One region of the Streptomyces cynarae genome, then DNA from elsewhere that is predicted to be linked to it. Evidence: riboswitches for the same ligand, from Rfam matches in the RefSeq annotation. Region 1 holds a riboswitch; the other holds the start of a gene.
What was found. A riboswitch is a leader RNA that binds a small molecule or an ion and turns the genes downstream of it on or off. The one in region 1 is predicted to bind cobalamin.
Positions count from the first base shown of each region.

Region 2: another riboswitch for cobalamin. It lies ahead of N8I84_RS30045 (Nickel transporter NicT); the one in region 1 lies ahead of N8I84_RS10255 (cobalamin biosynthesis protein).

Region 1 is NZ_CP106793.1:2,168,695-2,173,055, forward strand. Features, by position in the region: gene N8I84_RS10235 (inorganic phosphate transporter) at 145-1,437, shown strand; gene N8I84_RS10240 (hypothetical protein) at 1,451-1,666, shown strand; gene N8I84_RS10245 (hypothetical protein) at 1,760-2,068, opposite strand; gene N8I84_RS10250 (DUF397 domain-containing protein) at 1,969-2,244, opposite strand; cobalamin riboswitch at 2,339-2,479, shown strand; gene N8I84_RS10255 (cobalamin biosynthesis protein) at 2,580-3,536, shown strand; gene N8I84_RS10260 (cobyric acid synthase) at 3,533-4,361, shown strand, end outside.
Region 2 is NZ_CP106793.1:6,605,701-6,610,061, reverse strand. Features, by position in the region: gene N8I84_RS30055 (hypothetical protein) at 1-1,612, shown strand, start outside; gene N8I84_RS30050 (ArsR/SmtB family transcription factor) at 1,637-1,984, opposite strand; cobalamin riboswitch at 2,076-2,285, shown strand; gene N8I84_RS30045 (Nickel transporter NicT) at 2,314-3,417, shown strand; gene N8I84_RS30040 (YcnI family protein) at 3,439-4,194, opposite strand; gene N8I84_RS30035 (hypothetical protein) at 4,235-4,361, opposite strand, start outside.

The DNA of each region.
Region 1 (4,361 bases):
AGGTGCGACCCCCGTCGGCCGACCACAAACGGAACGCCGATACGCCGATCGGTACACCCTGCGGCCCGTCTCAGTTCATCTTCCGTTCACCCAGGTTGCCTACGGTCCAACAGCCACTGACCTTCCCCACAGAAGCCTGGGTAAATGGAACACATCACGCTCCTCCTCGGAATCGTGATCGTCACCGCTCTCGTGTTCGATTTCACGAACGGTTTCCACGACACAGCCAACGCGATGGCGACGACCATCTCGACTGGCGCCCTGAGGCCCAAGACGGCGGTGGCGATGTCCGCCGCGCTGAACCTCCTCGGCGCCTTCCTCTCTGTCGAGGTCGCCAAGACGATCTCCGGCGGCATCATCAACGAACAGGGCATACGCGTCGAAGTGATCTTCGCCGCCCTGGTGGGCGCCATCCTGTGGAACCTGCTGACCTGGCTCCTGGGTCTGCCGTCCAGTTCCTCCCACGCCCTCTTCGGCGGTCTGATCGGTGCCGCCGTCACCTCGGCCGGCTGGTCCGCGGTGAACGGCTCGACGATCGTCACCAAGGTCCTGATCCCCGCGGTGGCCGCGCCGCTCGTGGCGGGCCTCGCCTCGATGCTCGCCACCCGCCTGTCGTACGTGATCGGCAGCCGCGCCGACGAGAAGGCGACCGCGAAGGGCTACCGGGCCGGCTCGATCGCCTCGGCGGGCCTGGTCTCCCTGGCCCACGGCACGAACGACGCGCAGAAGACGATGGGCATCATCACGCTGGCCCTGGTCACCGGCGGTGTCATCGCCCCCGGCTCGAACCCTCCCACCTGGGTCATCGTCTCGGCCGGTCTGGCCATCGCGCTCGGCACCTACCTGGGCGGCTGGCGCATCATCCGCACCCTCGGCAAGGGCCTGACGGACCTGGCGCCGCAGCAGGGCTTCGCCGCACAGACCAGCGCGGCGACCGCGATCCTCGCCTCCTCGCACCTCGGCTTCTCCCTCTCCACCACCCAGGTCTGCTCCGGCGCCGTCATGGGCGCGGGCCTCGGCCGCAAGGGCGGCGTGGTCCGCTGGTCCACCGCGACCCGGATGCTGACCGCGTGGGTTCTGACGCTCCCGGCGGCCGGCCTGGTCGGCGCGGGCGCCGAACTCCTCACCAAGCAGGGCACCTGGGGCACGGTCGCCACCGGCGTGCTGCTGGTCGCCGGCGCCGGGGTCATCTGGACCCTGTCGCGCCGCAAGCCGGTCACGGTGGACAACGTCAACGACATCGAGACGGAGCCCGCGGGCGTCGTCACCGCGGCGATCGCGGCGGTCATCCCGCCCCCGGCGGGCCCCGTCGCCGCGGCCGACAGCGCGGCGCCCGGCACCGCCCCGGCGGACACGGACGCCACCACCGACCTGCAGGCCACGATCCCGGCCCCTGACGGCCCCTCCGCGGAGCCGGCCCCCGCCGCCACGGTTTAAGGAATCACCACTCATGAAGATCGACTGGGCAGCCCTCGGCTCCGTCTTCGGCGTCAGCCTCGGGGTCACCGTGGCCCTGGTGGCCCTGTTCACCCTGGGCGTCGTGGGCCTCACCAAGAAGGACTCGGCCCGGGGCGGCGCGGCCGCCCTGGCGGCGACCGGCGCCTACGCCTGCTTCGCGGCCTGCGCGGCTGCGGTCGCGTACGGTATCCATCTGATCGTCGCCTGACGGCCGGAGCACTTCGGAATCGCACACGCAGCGCTGTCGCTGCGCGTCACCCCCGCAGCGGTGTCGCTGCGGGGGTTTCTCGCGTTACCGAGGTCAAGGGGTCCGCGAGTCGCGTTGCCGGACGGCCGCCGTCGCCCGGCCCAGGACACGGAGACGCTCCGCGACCGGGGTGAGGCCCCACCACAGGCCCGCGCAGGCGGCGGCCGCGATGGTGACCACCAGCCACACGAGGGCCCGCGCCGGGGTCCCGGGCACCAGCAGCGCCGCCAGCGCACCGATGCCGACTGCGAACATCCCCGTCGTCAGGGAGAAGAGTGCCAGCGGAGCCGCTGCCGCCAGCGAGGGGTGCGGCGCGTGGGGACCTCCCGCGCCTGCCGAGAATTCCTTGGCCCTGTCCCCCATGTGGGTCCCTCCCGTCCTCTGGACGGTTCGCTCGGACGCCGTCCACTGCCGGGTTTCTCGAGTCCGGCCAGCAAAGCACACCCCGCCGTACGGCGAAAGACGAGCACCGGACCGGTGCGCCGTTTCGAGTCACGCGCCGGAACGCACGCCCCTGGACCACCTACTGGGACCGTCACTTCACAACCAAAGGCGCGATTCGGGCAACTGACGCGATTTCAGTGGTGTGGGACTCAGCACACCACAGCGTCGCAGGTCAAGAGCAAGTTGACGGCTGTTCTGGGTGCGTGGTGGACTGCCGGAGCCAGTACGGCGGCAGGAGAGGAAGCCGGTGCGAGTCCGGCGCGGTCCCGCCACTGTCACCGGGGAAGAACTCCCCGGGAGCCAGGAACTCTCGCCGCCGGTCTCGTCGAACCAGGGCGTGGACACCCTGAGTGAGGACATATCGCCATGCGCGGCTGCCGATTGAGGTTCTGTCACCGAGCACTGTCCGACCGCACGGTCGGCTGAGCCGATGGGTGCCGATCGCGTCTTCGCGTACGGCGCCGCCGCCGGCCTCCTCGGCGACCTCCTGCTGGGCGATCCACGCCGCGGGCATCCGGTCGCCGCGTTCGGGCGGGCCGCGGCGGCCGTGGAACGGGTGCTGTGGCGGGACCACCGCGGGTGGGGCGCACTGCACACCGCCGTCTGCGCCGGGGGTGCCGTGACAGCGGCGGCGCTCGCCGCATCCGCCGTACGTCCCTCCCGTACCGCCGCCACGGCCCTGACTGCTGCCGCCACCTGGGCCGTGGTCGGGGGCACGTCGCTCGCCCGGGAGGCAGGCGCCATCGGGCGCGCCCTGGAGGCGGGGGACGTCGAGGCCGCACGCGCCCGGCTGCCGCATCTGTGCGGGCGGGACCCGCAGGCGCTGGACGCGGACGGGATCGCCCGGGCGGTCGTCGAGTCCGTCGCCGAGAACACCTCCGACGCCGTGGTGGGCGCGCTCGCCTGGGGAGCCGTCGCCGGGGTGCCCGGTCTCGTGGGTTTCCGCGCCGTCAACACGCTCGACGCCATGGTCGGGCACAAGTCGCCCCGCTACCGGCGCTACGGATGGGCCTCGGCGCGCCTCGACGACGTCGCGGGATGGCCGGGAGCACGGCTCACCGCCGTTCTCGCGGCAGCGGCGGGCCCCGATCCGCGGGGCGCGGTACGCGCCTGGCGCGCCGACGCCGCGAAGCACCCGAGCCCCAACGCCGGGCCCGTGGAGGCGTCGTTCGCGGGCGCCCTGGGTGTGCGGCTGGGCGGAACGCTGTCGTACGGGGGGCGCGTGGAGCACCGGCCCGTGCTCAACGCGGCCGGGCGCGCCGTCCGTACGGACGACATCGAGCGGGCCGTACGGCTCTCCCGGCGCGTGAGCGGGCTCGCGCTCGGCATCACGGTCGCCGGGCGCCTGGCGGCCCGAAGGCTTCTCGCGAAGGGACGGACGTCATGAGCGGCGGACTCCTCGTCGCCGGTACCACCTCCGACGCCGGCAAGAGCGTCGTCACCGCCGGTATCTGCCGCTGGCTCGTACGGCAGGGGGTCGAGGTCGCGCCGTTCAAGGCGCAGAACATGTCCCTGAACTCCTTCGTCACCCGCGAGGGCGCCGAGATCGGGCGGGCGCAGGCCATGCAGGCCCAGGCGTGCCGTATCGAGCCGACCGCGCTGATGAACCCCGTGCTGCTCAAGCCGGGCGGCGAGCAGAGCAGCCAGGTCGTGCTGCTGGGCAAGCCGGTCGGTGAACTGAGCGCGCGCGGGTACCACGGGGGTCGGCAGCAGCGGCTCCTCGGCACCGTGCTGGACTGCCTCGCCGAGTTGCGGGGCACGTATGACGCGGTGATCTGTGAGGGGGCCGGCAGCCCGGCGGAGATCAACCTGCGGCGCACCGACATCGTGAACATGGGGATCGCCCGCAACGCCCGGCTACCCGTGCTCGTCGTCGGCGACATCGACCGCGGCGGTGTCTTCGCGTCCTTCTTCGGGACGGTGGCGCTGCTCTCGCCCCAGGACCAGGAGCTCGTCGCCGGATTCCTGGTCAACAAGTTCCGCGGGGACGTCAGCCTGCTGGAACCGGGCCTCGACATGCTGCGGGACCTCACCGGGCGGCGCACCTACGGAGTCCTGCCGTTCCGGCACGGGCTCGGGATCGACGAGGAGGACGGGCTCAGGGTGTCCCTGCGGGGCGCGGTCCGCGAGTCCGAGGTGACCGCCCCCGTCGGTGAGGACGTGCTGCGCGTCGCCGTCTGCGCGATCCCCCTCATGTCCAACTTCACGGACG
Region 2 (4,361 bases), 4.4 Mb from region 1:
CCTGTTCATCGGCACGCGCGGCGTGTGGAACAGTGCCGCCGGCCATCAGCCGCTGATCGCCGCGGTGATCTCGGTCTGTTACGTGTCGATCCTGGTGACGGGCGTACTGACGCTGGTGGTACGGAGCAGCCGCTCGCTGGCGCGCCTGGATCTCGTGGTGCTGGTGACGGGGATCACGCTGGTCTACTGCGCGACCGGCATGCGGCACGGCTACAGCGACGAGTCGATCCTCACGATCCAGGCCGCCCGCGAGCTGCTGCACGGAAACCCGGTGTACGGGCAGGCCTGGCCCTGGCTGTTCGGGCACCACAGCTCCGTCGCCTACACCACCACCGTGGACGGCGGTTACGACTACACCTACGCCTATCCGCCTCTGACCGCGATGCTCACCGCGCCGCTGCTGTCGATCGGCCACGACGCGCTGCCCGAGGTCCTGGTGCCCACCACCGCGATCGTCCTCGGCGCGATCGTCATGTGGAAGATGCTGCCGACGCCGTGGCGCTCGGCGGCCACCATGGTCTGCCTGGGCTTCGGCCTGATCCCGATGTACGCCCGGCTCGGCTACCCGGCGGTCCTCGCGCTGGCGTTCCTGATCCCGGTGGTGGTGCGCTGGACGCGGATGGGCACGGGCGGCCCGGCCGACTGGCTGCGGGCGGCATGCCTGGGCGCGGCCTGCGCCAGCCAGCAGTTGCCGTGGTTCCTGACCCCGTTCCTGCTCGCCGGCGTCTACGCACTGCGGCGCGGCGAGCTGGGGGCACGCGAGGCGGCCCTCGCCGTGGGGCGGATCGTGGGTATCGCCTCCGGAACGTGGCTGCTGATCAACGGGTACTTCATCGTGACCGAGCCGCGCACCTGGATCGAGGGCATCGTGCTGCCGTTCACCCAGGGTGCGACCATCCACGGCCAGGGCCTGGTCGGCATCTCCCTCTACTACACCGACGGCAGCGACCGCCTGTCCTGGTACTCGCACGCGAGCATGCTGCTGGCGGCGGGTCTGCTGGCCCTGTTCGTGCTGTTCGTGCGCCGGCTGGGTCCGGCAGCGACCGTGCTGCCCTGGTGCGCGTTCTTCCTGGCGACCCGTTCGCAGGACGGCTACTACCTGATGATGACGCCGCTGTGGCTGGCTGCGGCGGTCACCGCGCCGCCCTCCGCGTTCGCCACCGCGTGGCAGCCCCGGCTGCTGCACGGCCGGCGGACGGCCCGCACGGTGCTGGCCGGGGCCCTGGTGGCACCGGCCCTGGTGGCCGCGACGCTTGCGGCGACCGGACAACCGCCGTTGCGCATGCAGACCGTCGGCTCCACCCGGAAGGCCGCGACCGTCAAGACGCTCACCGTCCGTGTGAACAACACCGGCGACTCCGCCGTCCAGCCCCACTTCATGATGACGACCGGCCACGGCGAGAGCCTCTGGTGGAAGGTGCTCCAGGGTCCGTCGTCCGTCGGCGCCCACGCCACCGCCACTTACCGGATCCAGGCGCCGGGCAAGGGCTTCACCGTCCCCGGGAAGGGCGTCCGTGTCCGGCTGCGCGCCTTCACCGAGTCGCCGCTGACGCTGTCGAGCCAGGACATCCACCTGGCACCGCAGAAGGACCCGGCCTCGCACGGGAAGTGAGCCGTCCGAGGAACCGATCCGTCCTCAGGTCACCTGCTTGAGCAGCTCGTTCACCACGGGGTCGATCACCCGGTAGCGGACGATCCGCCCCTCCTTCTCACCCGCCACCACCTCGGCCGTCCGCAGCAGCCGCAGCGCCTGCGAGACGGCCGGGTCGTTCATACCCGTCGCCACCGCCAGGTCGGAGACGGCGAGCGGCCCGGCCCGGTGCAGGGCCAGCAGCAGGGCGAGCCGGCCGGGGTCGGCCAGCAGCGAGAAGCGGTCGGCCCAGGTGCGTACGGCCTCGGGGGCACCGATGGCCTCGATGGCCTCGCAGACCCGGTGGCCGTCGATGGTGCGCCTGCCGGCGCGGTCGGCGGGGACGAGATGCATGCGCACATTCTCCCAGGCGCCCCCGTGTGATCTTGGATACCTACGGATACCTGCGCAACTGTGCAGCCTTGCAGGCGTCGCCGCCCCGGCCCTAAGGTGGCCGGGCCGTGGTGTTCGGGAAGACCGGTGAAAGTCCCCAGGGACTCAGGCCGGAGCGGCCCTCGCCACTGTGATCGGGGAGTTCCCGTCCCGTGCCGCCCGCCTCCAGCGGGTGGCGCCACTGGCTGCACGTCGGCCGGGAAGGTAGGGGCGGGCGCGGTGATCCGTCAGCCAGGAGACCGGCCACGGCATCTCACGAAGTGATCCACGAGGTGCTGGAGCCTGACCGTATGACCCTGACCGACCCTGCCCTGCCCGAGGCCGCCTCCTTCCGTTGGCGACGCGAGGACACCCTGCGGACCGCCGGGCTGCTGGCGGTGATCGCCGCCCTGCACGTGGCCGCGTTCGGCGTGCTGTTCCTGCTGGTGGTGCCCGAGCACTACCAGATGGGCTCCAAGGCGTTCGGCATCGGGCTCGGTGTCACCGCGTACACGCTGGGCATGCGGCACGCCTTCGACGCCGACCACATCGCGGCCATCGACAACACCACCCGCAAGCTGATGGCGGACGGCAAGCGTCCGGTGTCGGTCGGGTTCTGGTTCGCGCTCGGGCACTCCAGCGTGGTGGTGGTGCTCGCCGCGCTGATCGCCGGAGGCACCCAGCTGGCCGGGCGCCTGATGAACGAGAACTCCCGTACGCACCAGGTGCTCGGCGTGCTGGGCACGACGATCTCCGGCTCGTTCCTCTATCTCATCGCGGCCCTCAACCTGGTGGCGCTGATGGGCATCCTGCGGGTGTTCCGGGCGATGCGGGCGGGGACGTACGACGAGAAGGAGCTGGAAACCCACCTGGACTCCCGGGGTTTCATGAACCGGATCCTCGGCCGCTTCACCCGGTCCATCAGCCGCCCCGGGCAGATGTTCCCGCTCGGCTTCCTGTTCGGCCTGGGCTTCGACACCGCTACCGAGGTCACTCTGATGGTGATGGCGGGCAGCGGGGCGGCGGCCGGGCTGCCCTGGTACGCGATCCTGTGCCTGCCGCTGCTGTTCGCGGCCGGGATGAGCCTGTTCGACACCCTCGACGGCACGTTCATGAACTTCGCGTATCAGTGGGCCTTTTCGAATCCGGTGCGCAAGGTGTTCTACAACCTCACCATCACCGGGCTGTCGATCGCGGTGGCCTTCCTGATCGGCACGATCGAGCTGGTCGGAGTGCTCCACGACAAGCTGGACCTGCGGGACGCGGTGACGGGCTGGATCGCCGGGCTCGACCTCGACAACGTGGGCTTCGTCATCGTGGGGCTGTTCCTGGTGGTGTGGGCGGCGGCCCTCACGTACTGGCGGCTGGCCAAGGTGGAGGAGCGCTGGGCTCCCCGCCCCGCCGACGGCAACTGACGCCGGCGGGGCGGTGGCCGGTCACTCGCCGCTGGAGGAAGCGGAGGCGCCGCTGCGGCCGCGGGCGATCGCGAAGACCGCGGCGGCAAGGCCCAGGACACCGACGACCAGACCGGCGATGCCGAGCCCGCGGGCGGTGGAGTCACTGGTGGCCGCGACCTTCGTCGTGGTGGCACTCGGCTTCTCCTCGGTGCCTGCGGGAGCCGCGGTGGAACCGGCGCCCTCCGCCGTGCCCTTGGCGGTCAGCTGGAGCACCGGCGCCGGGTTCTCCGGCTCGTCCTGCCCCTTCTGGGCCTCCTCGATCCAGCGGACGACATTTCCGTCGGAGTAGGTCTGCAGCGTCTTGAACGTCAACTGGTCGGCGTTCTCCGGAAGTTGACCGAAGGCGACGTTGAAGTCCTGGTACTGGCCGTGCCGGATGCGGCCGCCGGTCCAGGTGATCTGGGAGACCGCGTCGGTGATGGTGCCGTCGTCCGTCTTGACCGGGGTCTTGAGCTTGGTGGTGGTCACCTGCGCCGTCCAGCCGTCCTGCGGACTGACCAGCACGCCCAGGATCGGGTGGTCGGTGGGCAGGAAGACCTGCACCTTGGTGGTCGCGGCGGTGTCCTCCTCGTTGGGCACCCGGAAGGTCAGCACACCGTCGGTGGCGCCCTTCGCGTAGCTCTCGGGGTGGACGGTGACATGGGCGAAGGCCGCGCCGGCCGCGGTGAGGACACCGGCGGCGGCGAGTGCGGCGACGGTGGTGGCGCGGCGCAGGGTGGTACGCATCGGGGACATGGGTGGGCAAGCTCCGTACTAGTGCTGGGTCTTGGGGGGTTCAGACGGTGTACGGGACCGCCGGGGGCGGGCCGCGCCGGTGGAGGGCGTGGCGGAGCAGCGCCTGTCCGGGGAGCCGGCGTCGGCGGGCGTACGGGCGCGGCGGCCTGACGTACGCGGGCAGCGGT